DNA from 2 places in the Pseudophaeobacter sp. TrK17 genome. Region 2 is predicted to be linked to the other one. Evidence: riboswitches for the same ligand, from Rfam matches in the RefSeq annotation. Region 2 holds a riboswitch; the other holds the start of a gene.
What was found. A riboswitch is a leader RNA that binds a small molecule or an ion and turns the genes downstream of it on or off. The one in region 2 is predicted to bind cobalamin.
Positions count from the first base shown of each region.

Region 1 (7,602 bases), 1.1 Mb from region 2:
TCGGTCTCTGAGCTTTGCCGCGAGCACGGAATGAGCAGCGCGAGTTTTTACAAATGGCGGGCCAAGTTTGGCGGCATGGACGCGTCCTTGATTTCCGAGATGAAGGATATGGCGGAAGAGAACCGTCGTCTGAAGCGCATGTATGCCGAGATGAGCATGCAAAACGACCTGCTGAAAGAAGCGCTTGGAAAAAAGCGTTAAGGCCGTCTCATCGGCGAGAGATGGCCATGAATGCAGTTGCGCAATATGGGGTCAGCATAGCTCTGGCCTGCCGTGCGTTCGAGATCAGCGAGACCTGCTATAGATACAGCCCTGTGCTGAGCGATGACAACGAAGAGATCGCAGATTGGCTTGAACGCTTGACGGCTAACAAGCGGACCTGGGGCTTCGGCCTGTGCTTTTTGTATCTGCGCAACGTGCAGGGCTATGGCTGGAACCATAAACGTGTCTACCGGGTCTACTGTGAGCTGGCGTTGAACCTGCGTATCAAGCCGAAGAAACGCTTGAAGCGGGACAAGCCGGAACCACTGGCTGTGCCTGAAAGACCAAATGAAACTTGGTCCATGGACTTCATGGCGGATCAGCTGGCGGATGGCCGGTCGATCAGGGCATTAAACGTCTTGGATGACTTCAATCGCGAAGGACTGGCTATTGAGGTCGACTTCTCGCTGCCTGCTGAACGTGTCGTGCGTGCGCTGAACCAGATCATTGAGTGGCGCGGAAAGCCCCAAGCTATTCGTGTGGACAACGGCCCAGAATACGTCAGCGGGAAGCTCATGGAATGGGCTGAGAAACGCAATGTGCGGCTCGAATATATCCAGCCCGGTAAGCCCCAACAGAATGCCTATATCGAGCGCTACAACCGCACCGTTCGTGGCGAATGGCTGGGGCAATACATCTTCGAAACCATCGAGGAGGCACAGGACCAGGCAACACAATGGCTCTGGACTTACAACAACGAGCGACCCAACATGGGCATCGGCGGCATGACACCCGCCATGAAACTGAAAACGGCTGCGTGAATTCTACGGCTGGACCCAATTAAAAATGGGGGGATTACCGTGCCTTAGATACAGCACCTCCATTTCCTCTTCGAATTCTTGAATGTTCTTTCTCGGAAACAGTACGGTTTTGAACACAAAGAAGTCGTTCACAACTTAGAAAATCGACGCCCGCACAATAAACTCTTCTTGCAAGGTGCTGCCTTCCCTGCCGGGAGGGTGGAGAATTGGGAAATCGGTGAAAATCCGACACTGCCCCCGCAACGGTAAGGAAGATCAGGTTCGGCAATCGCCACTGGGAGGAGGATCCCGGGAAGGTGCCGTGACCGGGTGCAAACCTCTTCCAAGTCCGGAAACCAGCCTTGCAGATATGTCAAACCGCGGGTGGCGGTGGGGGCTCGGTTTTCGGACGTGATCCTCGCGCCTCCGGACTGTTCTCTCATGCCATCAGCCCAAACAAGGCCGCGGGGCGCGGCAGGAGAGCCAGAAGTGAATAACATTCAAAGCCTATTGGCCCGTCGAAACCCAAAACATGCATTGGAACAGGCGTTTTACACCGACCCTGAGGTCTTTCAGGCCGATCTGGAAGCCATCCACTATCGCGAGTGGCTCTTTGCTATTGCGGCCTGTGAATTGGTGAAACCTGGCGATTACGTCACCCACACCATAGGGGCATATCGTGTGATCATTGTGCGCGGTGCGGACAACCAGATCCGTGCCTTCCACAACACCTGCCGCCATCGGGGCTCTATCATTTGCAAGGCCGCAAAAGGGAACGCGCCCAAACTGGTCTGCCCCTATCACCAGTGGACCTACGAGCTAGACGGCTCACTGCTTTGGGCCCGCGATATGGGGCCGGATTTTGACCCCAAACAACACGGGTTGAAAACGGTGCATTGCCGCGAGCTTGCTGGGTTAGTCTATATCTGCCTGGCTGACGAAGCCCCGGATTTTGAAAGCTTTGCAGCGATTGCCCGCCCCTACCTCGAACCCCATGACCTGGGACAGGCAAAAGTCGCTTTCGAAAGCTCTATTGTCGAAAACGGCAATTGGAAACTGGTCTGGGAAAACAATCGCGAATGCTATCATTGTGGCGGCAATCATCCTGCCCTTTGCCGGAGCTTCCCGGATGATCCCGCGGTCACCGGCATCGAGGGGGGTGAAACACCTGCCCATCTACAGGCACATTTTGACCGCTGCGAGGCCGCAGGGCTGCCGTCGCGCTTCCATCTGGATGAGGGCGGACAGCACAGACTGGCGCGGATGCCCCTGAAAGAGGGTGCTGAAAGCTATACCATGGATGGAAAGGTCGCGGTCCGCCGTTGGCTGGGACGTGCGCCCTTTGCCGATGCTGGGTCTCTGTTGAAATTCCACTATCCTACAACCTGGAACCATTTCCTTGCGGACCACTCTTTGGTGTTTCGCGTCACCCCAATCAGCCCAACAGAAACCGAAGTAACCACAAAGTGGCTTGTCCACAAAGACGCGGTGGAAGGTGTTGATTATGATCTACAGCGCCTGACCGAAGTTTGGGTCGCCACAAATGATGAAGACCGCCGGGTGGTCGAAGACAACCAACAAGGCATCAACAGCCCAGCCTATGTGCCCGGTCCCTATTCCGGAACCCAGGAGTCTGGTGTTTTGCAATTTGTGGAGTGGTACTGCGCCACACTGGCGGAACGACTGGCACCTGATGCCCTGGCGGCGGAGTGAGCGACATGAAAGACCTTGTTTCCGCTGTACCTGTTTGGAAAGACAGTGAATCACTGGAATGTGTTTCGGTGGTGCCAGAGGCGCCACATACCGCAAGCTTCAGCTTTCGGGCGCCTTCCGGGGCGCTATTTTCCTATGAACCCGGGCAGTTCCTGACGCTCGAAATCCCGGCGCCAGATCAGCCGGGCGGAGTAGTGCACCGCACCTATACTATTTCTTCTTCGCCGTCGCGCCCGCGCTCGATCACCATCACTGCCAAGGCCCAGGCAGACAGCATTGGCACGCGATGGATGCTGGACAACTTGCAACCTGGCATGCGCATCAAGGCGATAGGACCAGCGGGAGTGTTCAGCAACTCCAACAGCACGGCCCGCCGCTATCTGTTTATCTCGGCAGGGTCAGGCATCACCCCTATGATGTCGATGACCACCTGCATGTGGGACGAAGGACGGGAATTGGATGTTGTCTTCATCAATTGTGCCAAACGCCCCTCTGAAATCATCTTCCGCCAACGCTTGGAACAAATGGCCAGCCGCACCCCGGGGCTTGATCTGAAATTTGTGGTGGAAGACCCCGATCCATATCGTCCCTGGACTGGTTATCAGGGACAATTCAACCAGTTGATGCTGGGCTTAATGGCACCGGACTATCTGGATCGTGAGGTCTATTGTTGCGGGCCTGAGCCCTTCATGACGGCCGTGCGCGAAGCTCTGGGCGGTCTTGGATTTGATATGGACAATTATTACCAAGAGAGCTTTGGCGCCCCGGTTGAAACTGAAGCCGACCAACCTGATCTGGATGACGTTGTGCTGGACAGTGACACCAGCGCAGAAATCCACTTTGCCACTTCCGGCGTTACCGCAAAAGTTGCAGAAACGGATACTGTCTTGGCAGCTGCGCGCAATGCTGGCCTGAATATCCCATCGGGCTGTACCTTCGGGCTTTGTGGAACCTGCAAGGTCAAGAAATCCTCCGGCGAAGTGCATATGGTACACAATGGCGGCATTTCAGACGATGACATCGCAGCGGGATACATACTTGCTTGCTGCTCCAACCCAATTGGTAAGGTTGAGGTTGAGTTTTAAAACACCAAAGGGGCGCTGACTGGCGCCCCTTCGCGTTAGAAATCCCAATCTTCCTCTTCGCTCGCCACAGCCTTGCCGATCACATTGAACGATCCAGAACCAGAAAAGAAATCAATGTTTTCGCTGTCGAGGCTGAGGGCTGCCAGTTTTGTCGGCTTCATCTCAGAAACGTCAGGCGGGAAAAGTTCTTCAAAACCCAAATTTTATTATGCCCTGTTAGCGTATAGTGGAGGAGGACTTTGACCTCTTCGGTCTGCCGTGTGCGGTTCCCGATCGCCGTGGAATGTCCCTCTACCGAGTATCAGCCGCTTGCCAGGGCAACGCGATTATCGCCACTCATTGCGCCGTCTCTGCAAGCCAGGATTCAAATGCCATGGCTGCGGCGGATACCTCTTTGGAGGCCAGACGGGTAACCCAGTATCTGCCGGTTGCGATCTCCACGTCAAAGGGACGCGTCAGGCGGCCATCGGCCAACTGCGCCTGAAACATGCTGTAGGGCAATAGTGCCACGCCCATACTCTTTGCTGCCAGTTCCGCCATGGCGATCGAGGAATCAAAGACCGGGCCGTCAAGTTTGGGACATTTTGCACCCGCTTCCTGAAACCAGATCGGCCACTCGTCGGAGCGGTAGGATCTCAGCAGCACCTGGTGTGCCAGCGCATCGGGCCCATCCAGCCGGCAGGCAAGCGAGGGGCTGCAAAGCGGGGTAAGCGGGGTTTCCATCAAGGGCTGTGCCGTCAGCCCCGGCCAACGCCCGTGGCCATAACGGATTGCAAGATCCAGACCCTCGCGCGCAATGTCCACCCGGTTGTTATTGGTGAACAGGCGAATGCTGATCCCCGGGTACCGCTGCTCGAACCCGGGCAGCTGGTCAACCAGCCAGCCAACGGCAAAGGTGGTCACGACGCCAACATTGAGTGTCTCCTGATACCGGCCATCCAGAAAGCGGTCCAGAACGCCTCCGATACGGTCAAAGCTGGAGGTCAGTACCGGCAGCAGCGCCTCCGCTTCGGATGTCAGGAGCAGCCCTTTCGGCGTGCGGTGAAACAGCTTGATGCCAAGCTGGTCCTCCAGCCGCAATATCTGATGGCTTACCGCCGCCTGGGTCACGCACAGCTCGACCGCTGCATTGGTGAAACTGCCCTGCCGGGCGGCAACCTCAAAGGTGCGCAAAGCGTTCAGGGGAATATTGGGCCGATCCATAGTCATTACTTTTTCTAATGCAGCATCTGACTATTAGTCGTTTGCGCTGGATATTGGAAGCGAATAGCCCGCACCCCATGACATGAAGCAATGCCAAGGGGCGTCCGCCGCCTGCCGCGGCGCCCTGAAGATCTGCAAGAGACCGCCCGCTTCACCCTGCGGAGCGGATAGGTCAGTGCGTTTTTTTGAAACCTGAAAACACGGAGAAGACCAATGAAAAAACAATCCTGCGAACTGCTGCGACTATTCGCACTTGGCAGCGCCATCACGCTCGCAACCGCGTGTGACTTGGCAGCACAGGGACTGGAAACGGTTGTGACTGCCTGGGAAGACCGCCTGGATGCACGCATCGGTGCCGTACTGCACGACACCTCATCGGATTGGAAAATTGCTCTGCGCCCGCAGGAGCGCTTCCCCATGAACAGCACCTTCAAATCGCTTCTCTGCGGTGCGGTTCTGGCCCGCGTTGATGCCGGAGAAGAAGACCTGGACCGGCGCATTCATTTCGATGAGAGTGACTTGGTGACCTATTCTCCGGTCACCAAACAGCATCTGGCTGGCGGCCTGACAATTGCGGAGCTTTGCGAGGCCACAGTTACGCTCAGCGACAACACCGCCGCCAATCTGCTGCTTGATGCGATTGGCGGCCCGGCCGGCCTCACAAGTTTTCTGCGCGAAACCGGTGATCGGACCACCCGTCTTGATCGCTGGGAAACAGAGCTCAACGAGGCGGCGCCGGGGGATCCGCGGGATACGGCGATGCCTTCCGGAATTCTAAAAACGCTTGAGGCCCTGCTCTATGGCGATATCCTCAAGCCTGCCTCCGCAGCCCATCTGCGCCAATGGATGATAGACGATAAGGTCGCCGATGCACTGATCCGGGCTCATCTGCCGGAGGGGTGGGTTATCGGTGACAAGACCGGTGCAGGCGGCCACGGCTCCCGCGGCATTGTCGCCTTTATTGAGCCGCCGGCCGGCGGCCCCTACATGGCGGCTGTCTACATCACCGAAAGCGATGCCGACATTGCGCTGCGCAATCAGGTGATCTCGGAAATCGGCGCAGCCATGATAGCCGAAATTGAAGCCCGGTAGAAACTGCAAAAGGGAGAGCTCGGCAGTTGGCTGCTGCTCTCCCCCCTCCTGTTTGACATCCAAACATGAGAGGCATCATGAAAACAATTACGCGACGGTGCTTCCTGGCTGGGCCTCTGCGCGATTATTGCAAAATTTGGGCAAGACTGGGACTGTTGTCCCCGGTCAGGAGCCTCTTGCGGCTTGATGATGGTTGGTCAGTTCCTTATTGCCATGGGTGGGCAATATTATGCTCTCTTCATTTTTGACCAGACCATTCAGTTCTTACGCGAGAAAAGCCTTTGTCCGAAATCCCGCCATTCCTGAATTACCACAACGCGCTCGCCGATTTTTTGCAGCACGAAGAGGCCGATATCTGGGCCTGGTTTGCCTCTGATAAATTGACAGAACAGGCCTTTGATGAAAACCGACTGATGTTGCTGAAAAATGCAGTGCGATTGGACGCAGGGTCGCATGACAGATTGTTTGCTATCGCGGGCGAAGTGAAAGAAACGCTTGCGATTGACGTGCCGCTCAACCTTTTCCAGGGCACGGGAACTCACCGGAATGCTGCGTTGATCTATACTCCCAATGAGATCAACATCATGTTCGAGGGCGAGACCATTGATATCCTCAGCGACGCTGAGTTGCGCAGCCTGCTAGGCCATGAGATGGCGCATTACCTGCACAAGACCCGCGAGGATGGGCGGTATTTCACGGCTGATCGGATGCTGGGGTGGATTTGCGGCGAAAACGGATCACACCCTGCGCATCTGCAGTCGCTCTGGCTGTCGCAGATCTATCAGGAGATTTTTGCTGACCGGGTCGGGCTTATGGTCTGTGAGGACCGGGATGCAGCAATTTCCTTGCTGATCAAGGTTGGGTCCGGGCTGAAGAAGTTTTCGGTTGAAACCTATCTCGAACAGGCAGCGGAGGCGCTTGATCTGAACAAGAAGGACGGCTCGCAGGGGGGGACACATCCTGAAACCTACATCCGTGCGATTGCTCTTGCCGATTGGGCCAAGGACAAAGAGACCGCCGACGCGCGTCTTCCGAAGTTGGTGGAAGGTGATGATCGGTTGGAACGGCTGGACCTGCTGGCACAGCGCAAACTGACCGATCTGACGCGCCTGATGATCCAGAAATTTCTGAGCGCCGATTGGGCTCAGTCTGAGGAGATCGAGGCGCACGCCCGCGCCTACTTCCCAGATTTTGACCGCACAACGATCCCATCCGAAGACACGGACCTGTCCCGCCTGACTGAGGCAAGCGAGGATGTGAAGGATTACATGGCATCGGTTCTGCTAGATTTTGCAGCGGCGGATCCGGATCTTGAAGACGAACCCTTGTTGGAGGCAATGCAGTTTGCCGACATGTACGGGCTGTCGGATGCGATTACCCCGCGCATCATCAAAGACCTTGGTGTGCCCAAGAAAAAGCTAGCGTCACTGCGCAAGGCGCTTGTGGAGGTGCCCAATGATTGATGTTGCCAAACATGGTTTCTTTGAGCTTCTTGAAAGCTGGAATGA
Region 1 is NZ_CP071700.1:2,093,373-2,100,974, reverse strand. It holds one part of gene JZI28_RS09800 (IS3 family transposase) at 1-196, shown strand, start outside; one part of gene JZI28_RS09800 (IS3 family transposase) at 196-1,022, shown strand; cobalamin riboswitch at 1,179-1,381, shown strand; gene JZI28_RS09795 (aromatic ring-hydroxylating dioxygenase subunit alpha) at 1,491-2,714, shown strand; gene JZI28_RS09790 (2Fe-2S iron-sulfur cluster-binding protein) at 2,720-3,799, shown strand; gene JZI28_RS09785 (hypothetical protein) at 3,835-3,999, opposite strand; gene JZI28_RS09780 (LysR family transcriptional regulator) at 4,136-5,008, opposite strand; gene bla (class A beta-lactamase) at 5,216-6,094, shown strand; gene JZI28_RS09770 (hypothetical protein) at 6,376-7,557, shown strand; gene JZI28_RS09765 (AAA domain-containing protein) at 7,550-7,602, shown strand, end outside.
Region 1: linked by a shared signal. The riboswitch ahead of JZI28_RS09795 (aromatic ring-hydroxylating dioxygenase subunit alpha) and the one ahead of JZI28_RS04740 (TonB-dependent receptor plug domain-containing protein) in region 2 are both predicted to bind cobalamin.

Region 2 (7,602 bases):
ACGTTTTCATTCTCTTCGATCGGCTGCAAAAGAAACAGGCATAGGGCAAGCCCTATTGGAACAATTCTTGGTGGAAGCCGGGGCATTGGAGGCAAACGATGCCAGACCAGCCATTCACAAGCTCTTCGACGCGCAAAAATACGAGAGTCTTCTGTCGAAACTGCCGACTTTGATAGGGCCGATCGAGATGAGGAAGATAATAGGTGCCACTAGGCATGAATTACGTACTTTAGAAGAAGAGGGCCTTCTGCGCACTCACACTGGAATTGCATCCGTCAAATCACCGTTCCTGCCACAAGATGGTATTGAATTCCTAGACCACCTCCTCAGCTATACCGACGTCGTATCAGTTGACGACGCTCTATGGGAAACCATACAGCAGGCCAAGAAGCGGTCAGGTCTAACTGTTCGGGCGATTATTGAGGCCATTCAAGAAGGAAAACTTAGCGCCGGATTGCTGCCTGGACCCCGTGAGTATCACGGTATCGTCGTTTTGAAGCGTGAAATCGATGGAATGAAAGCCACTAAAGTCATTCAATCTTCCCGGGTGTCATCACATATAGATGAAACAGGCTTGATCCCTGCTGCACAGTTTGCGCGGACTTTGGGTGTTCGAGATAAAGGTGTGTTTCATTCATTCCTTGCCAGCGGACATTCGCCCTCAAGAGAAATTACTCGACCGGAGAACGGTCGGAAGGGCTACTATCTGTCTCCTGCAGACATAGAAGAATTCCATCGTCGTTTTATTAGCCTGACAAGCTTAGTTGAGGAAACAGGTCTGCACCGAAACACCTTACTTGCGAGAATCAATTCTTCTGGGCTTCAGCCTTTTGCGCCACAGGGACAGGCCTTTGGAAGGATTTACCTAAGAACCGATGTCGAAGCGCATCTGACCGACCTCTTCCAATGAGCCAAGCTCCAAACGTGGCATAATTGCCCCGTGCTGCAAAATTTACCATTTAAATACAGAGGCTTAAAGGCCTTAAGTCGGAGAGCCTGCGCGCAGCGGAAAAATTCAGCTGTGACTCACGGAAAAGAACAGGTGTAACTGACAGACATGGTGGAATTCGCCAATGGCCCCAAAGGACCCCATGTTCCAGCCGCAGTCTTCTTGCGTCAGTGCGGTTTTCAAGATCTGTTGAAGCTCAGGCATGTTCTGCTCTCCTGCTGTTGGTTGATTTCCAGTCCAGAGCGCCGCGATGGACGGCCTGGTAGACGGCCTTTCCGACCGCTTCGCCAATGGCGGTGTGAAGCCCGGCATAGGGGGTCGCTCCGGCGGGGGCTGCGACGGCGAGACAATCGGTGCCGGTGCCCGTTGCGGTTCCGCTGGGCAGGTCAATAGCGGCCTCCATCACGGCGGCGGTGCGGGCTTGAACGGCAATGCTCATGGCTTCGATCAGCCCGGTTTGGCTCAGCCCTTCAGACAGGTGCAATGCCACATTGATGGTGCCCCAGTTGCGGTCAGAGTAATCCACCCGGCTGCCCACACGCTCGGCATTGGAAAGGCCAACGGTAGCAACGGCATGGGCAGATATGCCTTCCACCTCCGCCATGGCCTCACAATAGTGGCGCACATCGCGCGAGGTCAGAAAGGCGACTGCGTCTTGGCTGCCGCGCGCGGATAGCTCGCTTGCGAACCACTCCTCAACTTCCAGCTCGGGAGGCAGATCGCGGTTGCGGACCTCACGCCAGAGAATGTGGCGGGCAGTGGCAAAACCCGGACGGTTTACCGCCCAGCTCAGCACCTGCATGTCAGCGCCTAGATCAAACTCGATCCAGGGGCGTTGCAGTGTGACGCGGCCCATCACAGCACCTCCAGCGGCTGAAACACAGGGCCCTCGGCAGTGTTTTGATGCCAGACCGAAATGCCAAAAGCGCGGGCCATCAGATCCGGCGTCAGCACCTGGGCCGGCGTGCCATCAGCTAGAATGCCCCCTTCTGCCAGCAGGATCAGCCGGGTGCAGTGGCGGGCGGCCAATCCCAGATCATGCAGGGACACCAGGGCCGAGCGGCCCTCGTCGGCAAGCGCGGCAAAGACCTCCATGGTGGAAATCTGATGCGCCGGGTCCAGCCCGGCGGCGGGCTCATCCGCCATCAACAGCGGTGTATCCTGGGCCAGGGCGCGGGCAATCAGGGCGCGCGCCTGTTCGCCACCGGACAACCGCGAGGCGGCGCGCTGGCGGAAGCACTCCAGCCCCATCCGACTGATCGCCTGATCGATTAGTGCCTGGTCGGCGGCGGGCAGTCGCAGCCCTTGGGGGAGATGTGGCAAGCGGCCAAGGGCGACCAGCTTTTCCACCGGGAGCGGCCAGGCAATCTCGCGCGATTGCGGCATCCAGGACACCGCCCTGGCACGCTCTGAGGTGCTCATCTCGGCGAGTGAGCTGTGCCCGGTTGCGGGGAGCAACCCAAGGGCGGCGCGCATCAGGCTGGTCTTGCCGGTGCCATTGGGGCCAAGCAGGCCCACAAACTCACCCGGTTTGATGTCGAAGGACACATCCTGAAGCACCGGGCGGTTGCGCAATGTCACAGACAGGTTCTGAACGGATAGCAAGCTCATGCCAGGCCCTTCCGGGTCTTGTAGATCAGATGCAGAAACAACGGCGCCCCCACCAAAGCGGTGACCACGCCGAGTTTCAGGTCGCGCGCGGGCAGAATTACCCGCACGGCGATATCCGCCAGCTGCAGCATGACCGCGCCGCCTAGGCCCGAGGCCCAGAGCAGCCGTGAGGGTTGCCCCCCCACAAAGGGGCGCAGGATATGCGGCACCACCAGACCGATAAAGCCGATGGCCCCGGCAACCGCTGTAGCGCCACCAATAATGCTGGCGGTGCCGATGACCAGCAAGAGCCGCAGCCGGTTCAGGTTCATCCCCAGGGTCTGCGCCGCGTCCTCCCCCAGCGTCAGCGCATCCAGGCCGCGCGCCAATGTCAGCAGGATCGCGATGCCAACACCCACGAAGGGCAGCACCAGCCAGACATGCACCATCGAGCGGTCGGCCAGGGAGCCCATCATCCAGAACACGATCTCATTTGCAGCAAAGGGATTGGGCGACAGGTTCAGCACCAGCGCCGTGAGCGCGCCTGCCAGGGCTGAAATCGCAATGCCAGCCAGGATCAGCGACAGCGACCCGCCCTGTGGTCCGGCCAGGGACATAACCAGGAAAACACCTGCGAGGGCACCCGCCAGGGCCGCCAGCGGCAGGCCCAGGGGCAGCGCTGCCGCCAGCCCGGTGTTGATCGCCAGCACCGCGCCCAGGGCCGCAGAGGAGGAGACACCGATCAGACCAGGTTCCGCCAGCGGATTGCGCAGATAGCCTTGCATTGCGGCTCCGGTCAGGCCAAGTCCGCCACCAATGACAACGGCCAGAATGGCGCGGGGCAGGCGGATTTCCTGCATCACCAAGGTCAAGGGGCCGTAGCTGTCGTCGAACAGCGCAGCCAGGCTTTCGCCCAGGCTCACATCGGCAGGCCCCAAGGAAAGTGACACCAGGAACAAGGCCACAACAGCAGTCAAAAGCGACAGTATCAATCGTGTCATTGCAGGGTTTCCTTTTCCAGCAAATGGCGGCGTTCCTGAGCCAGCTTTTCGATGGCACGCAGCACATGCGGCGTGCCGCAGACCCAATCCGCATCACGCATCTGTCCAGAGGCACTTTGGGCGATCAGTTGCCGCACCACGGGGTGGGCTAGGTTTTCTTCACTGCGCGAGGCACGCGGATAGGGGGAGGTCGTCACCAGAAGATCGGGTTGCGCCATGGCCAGCACTTCCAGGGGGAGCTTTCCAGAGCGCTCATAGCCAAGTTCGGCAGCAATATTGCTGAGCCCTGCGGACGCCAGGATTTGTCCGGCCAGGGTTTTGGGCCCAGAGGTGTAGCTGTTGGCAGCATAGAGCGCGGCACGCGGCTGCGGCCCGGGCCCGGGCAGCAGGTCTGTTAGCTGCCTGTCAAACTCCGACAGCAGGTCTGCGGCGGCCTTCTGTCGCTGCAAGACCTCGCCCATTTCGCGGATGCGATTGCGTACATCCTGTAGGGAGTTGGCGGGTTGGAAGACCTCAACGCGCACGCCAAGACGTTGTAGCATGTCGGTTGTTGCCCGTGTTGAATAGGCACCGGCGATGACCAGATCGGGCTTGATCAGGTAGATTTCTTCTGCCTGACCATGATTGACCGGATAGGCCATGGCTGTGTCCGCCATGGCCGAGGCACGCTTGTCGCGCGCGATATAGGAAACCGAGGCCAGCTGCCCGGGGGCCGCCAGCAGCATGGCCAGCTGATCCGTGCAGAGGTTCATTGAAACCACGCGCGCGGGCCCGGCAAAGGCGCCAGTGGCGGCCCAAAACAGGGCCAGTGCTATGCCAGGCAGTTTGCGCATGGATCAGAACGAGGCCTTTACGCCGATATAGGCGGCACGGCCCCGTTTGGCATAGCCCCAGACATCCGCGTAATCCTCGTCAAACAGGTTGGTGACACGGCCTGTCAATACCACGTTGTTTGTTAGCTCATACTGGGCCGATAGATCCACGGTGGTGTAGTCTGGTAGTTGGGCGGTGGCGTAGGAGCCAAAGAACTGGCTGTCCCAATTGCCGGCCACATGGCGGAGGTCAGCCGTTACGGAGCCACGGCCATTAAAGGCCTGCAGGGTGGCGCTCAGCAGCAGCTCATGTTCCGGGCGGCGCACTTCAACTGAGCCATCGGGATTGCTGGCGTCCAGATAGGTGTAGGTCAGACGCAAGTCGAGGGTGTCTGTGGCGTCGAGACTGGCGGCGAGCTCAACGCCCTTTCGGTCACTGTCACCTGCCTGGTTGCGGTAGGATCTGGTGGTGGGGTTTACCACATAGTTTTCGATCTCACCGGTCAGGGTCTCGTCAAAGTAGGTCACGTCAACCAGCCCGCGCCCCTGCAGGAATGGGACCTCGACACCGATGTCGAAACTGCGGTTTTCTTCCGGTTTCAGGTTCGGATTGCCGAGATAGGTGGTTGTGCCATACGTCACATTGGCAAAGAGTTCGAAATAGGAGGGGTTAACCACGCCTGTCCCCGCCGAGCCATGCAGGCGGATGCCACTGCCCGCAAAAGTATATGAGGCGCTGGCGGTCCAGCTGGTTGCATCCTCAAAGGCGCTGTTATTGTCGCGCCGCACGCCAAGTTGCAGATCCAGGCCATTGGCAAAGCTGCCACGGTACTCCAAGGCGAATGAGTTGGTGCGGCGCGCATAAAGCGGGTTGCTGCTGCTGGAATCCTCTTCCCATTCCAGCATCGCGTTCAGTTGGTGATTGGCCTGATCAACAGGCTGCCCATCCAGACCAAAGCTCAGCAGATATTTGGCTGCTTCTGTCGTGGTCTCGGTTGGGGTGCCACCATTGCTGGCGCTGTCAAAATCGGTGCGCTCCAAAGACAGGCGATGTTTCAAACGCCCCCCCAAGGTGTCTAACTCGGCATAGACCTGCGCCAGGCTCTCGTCCCGCTCGCTGAATTGGGTTGGATCGTCCACCACATAACCGGCCGCATCGGTTGCGATGGCGGAGGTGCTGTCGCTGTCGTAGTGTTCGTCCGAGCTGCGCAGGTTGAAGCCGAGTTTCAATCGTTCCGTGACTAGGTAGTCGCCTTTCAGCTGAAGCGTCGTGCGACGAATGCCATCTTCTTCGCCGCCATCGCCGGAGGTGTCGTAGCCATCGTCTTGGTCATGGGCCAGGCTGAAAGAGATGCCACCACGCTCAGAGCGTGTGGATACCCGTGCAGAGGCGCGGTAGCCGTCAGATCCAACCTCGGCGCTGCCACCGTATTCGGTGCCGATGCCGCCGGTCTTGGTAATGATGTTGATCACCCCAGCCGAGGCGTTGGAGCCATAAAACACTGATTGTGGACCCCGCAGGACCTCAATGCGTTCGATATTGGCGGTGTCCAGACCGGACAGGATGTATTCGCTATCGCCGCCAGAGGCTTCAACACCATCAATCAGGATCAGGGTGTGGTTGGCTTCGCCGCCGCGAATGCGGATTTGAGTGAAACTGTCACCGGAGCCATTGACCATCAGGCCGGGCACTGCCCGCAGGGCGTCCTGGACGGTAGTGATGCCGCGTTCCTGGATCTCTTCGCTGGTGAGAACCGAGGCCGAGCGGCCGTATCTTTGTGCCTCAATAGGCGTGAAGCCACCAGAAATGATGATTTCGCCCAGGTCGATGACCTCAGAGTCTTGGGCCAATGCAATAGCGGGGGTCGCGACCAGAGCCGCAGCCAAGGACAGGCGTGCCTTGCGCATAGTTCAATTCCTCCCGGCCTGGTGTCAAAGCACAGGCCAAGCAGCTGCCCATAGCGGACAGCTCGTTCAAAATGAGAGCCTTTGAGAGGACGTGCCTCCGCAGACGGTGAAAACGCCACCACTACGGAAAACCGTTATCTACAGCGCGCCCCGCACCGGGATAGGGTGATCATTCTGGCAGGTCTCCTGACTTGCGGGTCGAGGCTTTGCTGCGCCTTCCCGCCCTATTGGGGCAGTGGCATTTTGCAGCATTGCTCTCCGCTCACAGTTGCGGGGGCAGTCACGGATTAGGCGCCTATTGGCTACACCTCACCGTGTTCCCTATTATCCGGGTGATCTCCCAGCCGGACCAGAATGCTCACGACTTAGTCCGGCATTGTCCGCTCTGTCAAGAAGCGAGTTCAAAGCGGATCGCTTGAGAACAGTCGCATGGTGAGGTTTTGGCGCGCGGCACTGCAGGTGGCGGACTGGGCGACTTTGTTGCACCAGAGCAGGGTTATTGATGTGCCCATTTGTTCCCTTTATGTTCGCATTCATGCGAGTCGAGTTTCACAATGTTTTTCCCCTGCGCCGTGCCCGCGTCCATGAGGTCTGCGGGGCCGGAGCCATGGGGTTTGCGGTGCTGGCCGCACGGGGGCCTGTGCTTTGGATCCGGCAAGCGTGGCTGTCCGAGACCCTGACGCCACAGGGGATGCTGCCGCTCTTTGATCCGGCGCAGATGTTGCTGGCCCGCCCCAAGGATCAGCTGGACGCGCTTGCGGTGGCCGAAGAGGGTCTCAAAGACGGGGCGCTGCCCCATGTGGTGCTCGAAATAACCCGTCCGCTGGATCTGCGCGAGGGGCGGCGGTTGCAATTGGCGGCCAAGGCGGGGGGTACGACGGGGCTGTGCATTATCCCGGAAGGCATGGGGTCGAATGCTGCGGAAACCCGCTGGCACGCCCGTCCGGTTTTTGATTTTGAACAAGAAGACTCGACTCTGAAGCGCTGGGAAATTACCAAGAACAAATCAGGAACATTGGGAGCCTGGCATGTGCGATGGGATCAGCAAACGAGTCGTCTCGATGTGGTTTCCCCGGTTGGCGAGCGACCGGGTTCTGCGGGCGCGCCCGGTGGACGGGGCTTTTGCGCTGACGCTGAAGGCCAAGAATACCGAACGGATTTATTGCCTCAATCGGGCGGCGGAACAGGCCGGCCTGGGCCGCGGGATGAGCTTTGCTGATGCGCGCGCCTTTTGCCCCGATCTGATCAGCCAGCCGGCCCGTCCTGATCTCGACAGGGCTTTCCTTGCCAGCCTGCGCCGCTGGGCGACGCGCTATTGCCCCTGGGTGGGCTATGAGGGGGT
Region 2 is NZ_CP071700.1:1,010,591-1,018,192, forward strand. It holds gene JZI28_RS04710 (TniQ family protein) at 1-910, shown strand, start outside; gene JZI28_RS04715 (DUF6925 family protein) at 1,016-1,153, opposite strand; gene JZI28_RS04720 (adenosylcobinamide amidohydrolase) at 1,146-1,805, opposite strand; gene JZI28_RS04725 (ABC transporter ATP-binding protein) at 1,805-2,560, opposite strand; gene JZI28_RS04730 (FecCD family ABC transporter permease) at 2,557-3,540, opposite strand; gene JZI28_RS04735 (ABC transporter substrate-binding protein) at 3,537-4,373, opposite strand; gene JZI28_RS04740 (TonB-dependent receptor plug domain-containing protein) at 4,377-6,260, opposite strand; cobalamin riboswitch at 6,419-6,629, opposite strand; gene JZI28_RS04745 (ImuA family protein) at 6,763-7,479, shown strand; gene JZI28_RS04750 (DNA polymerase Y family protein) at 7,466-7,602, shown strand, end outside.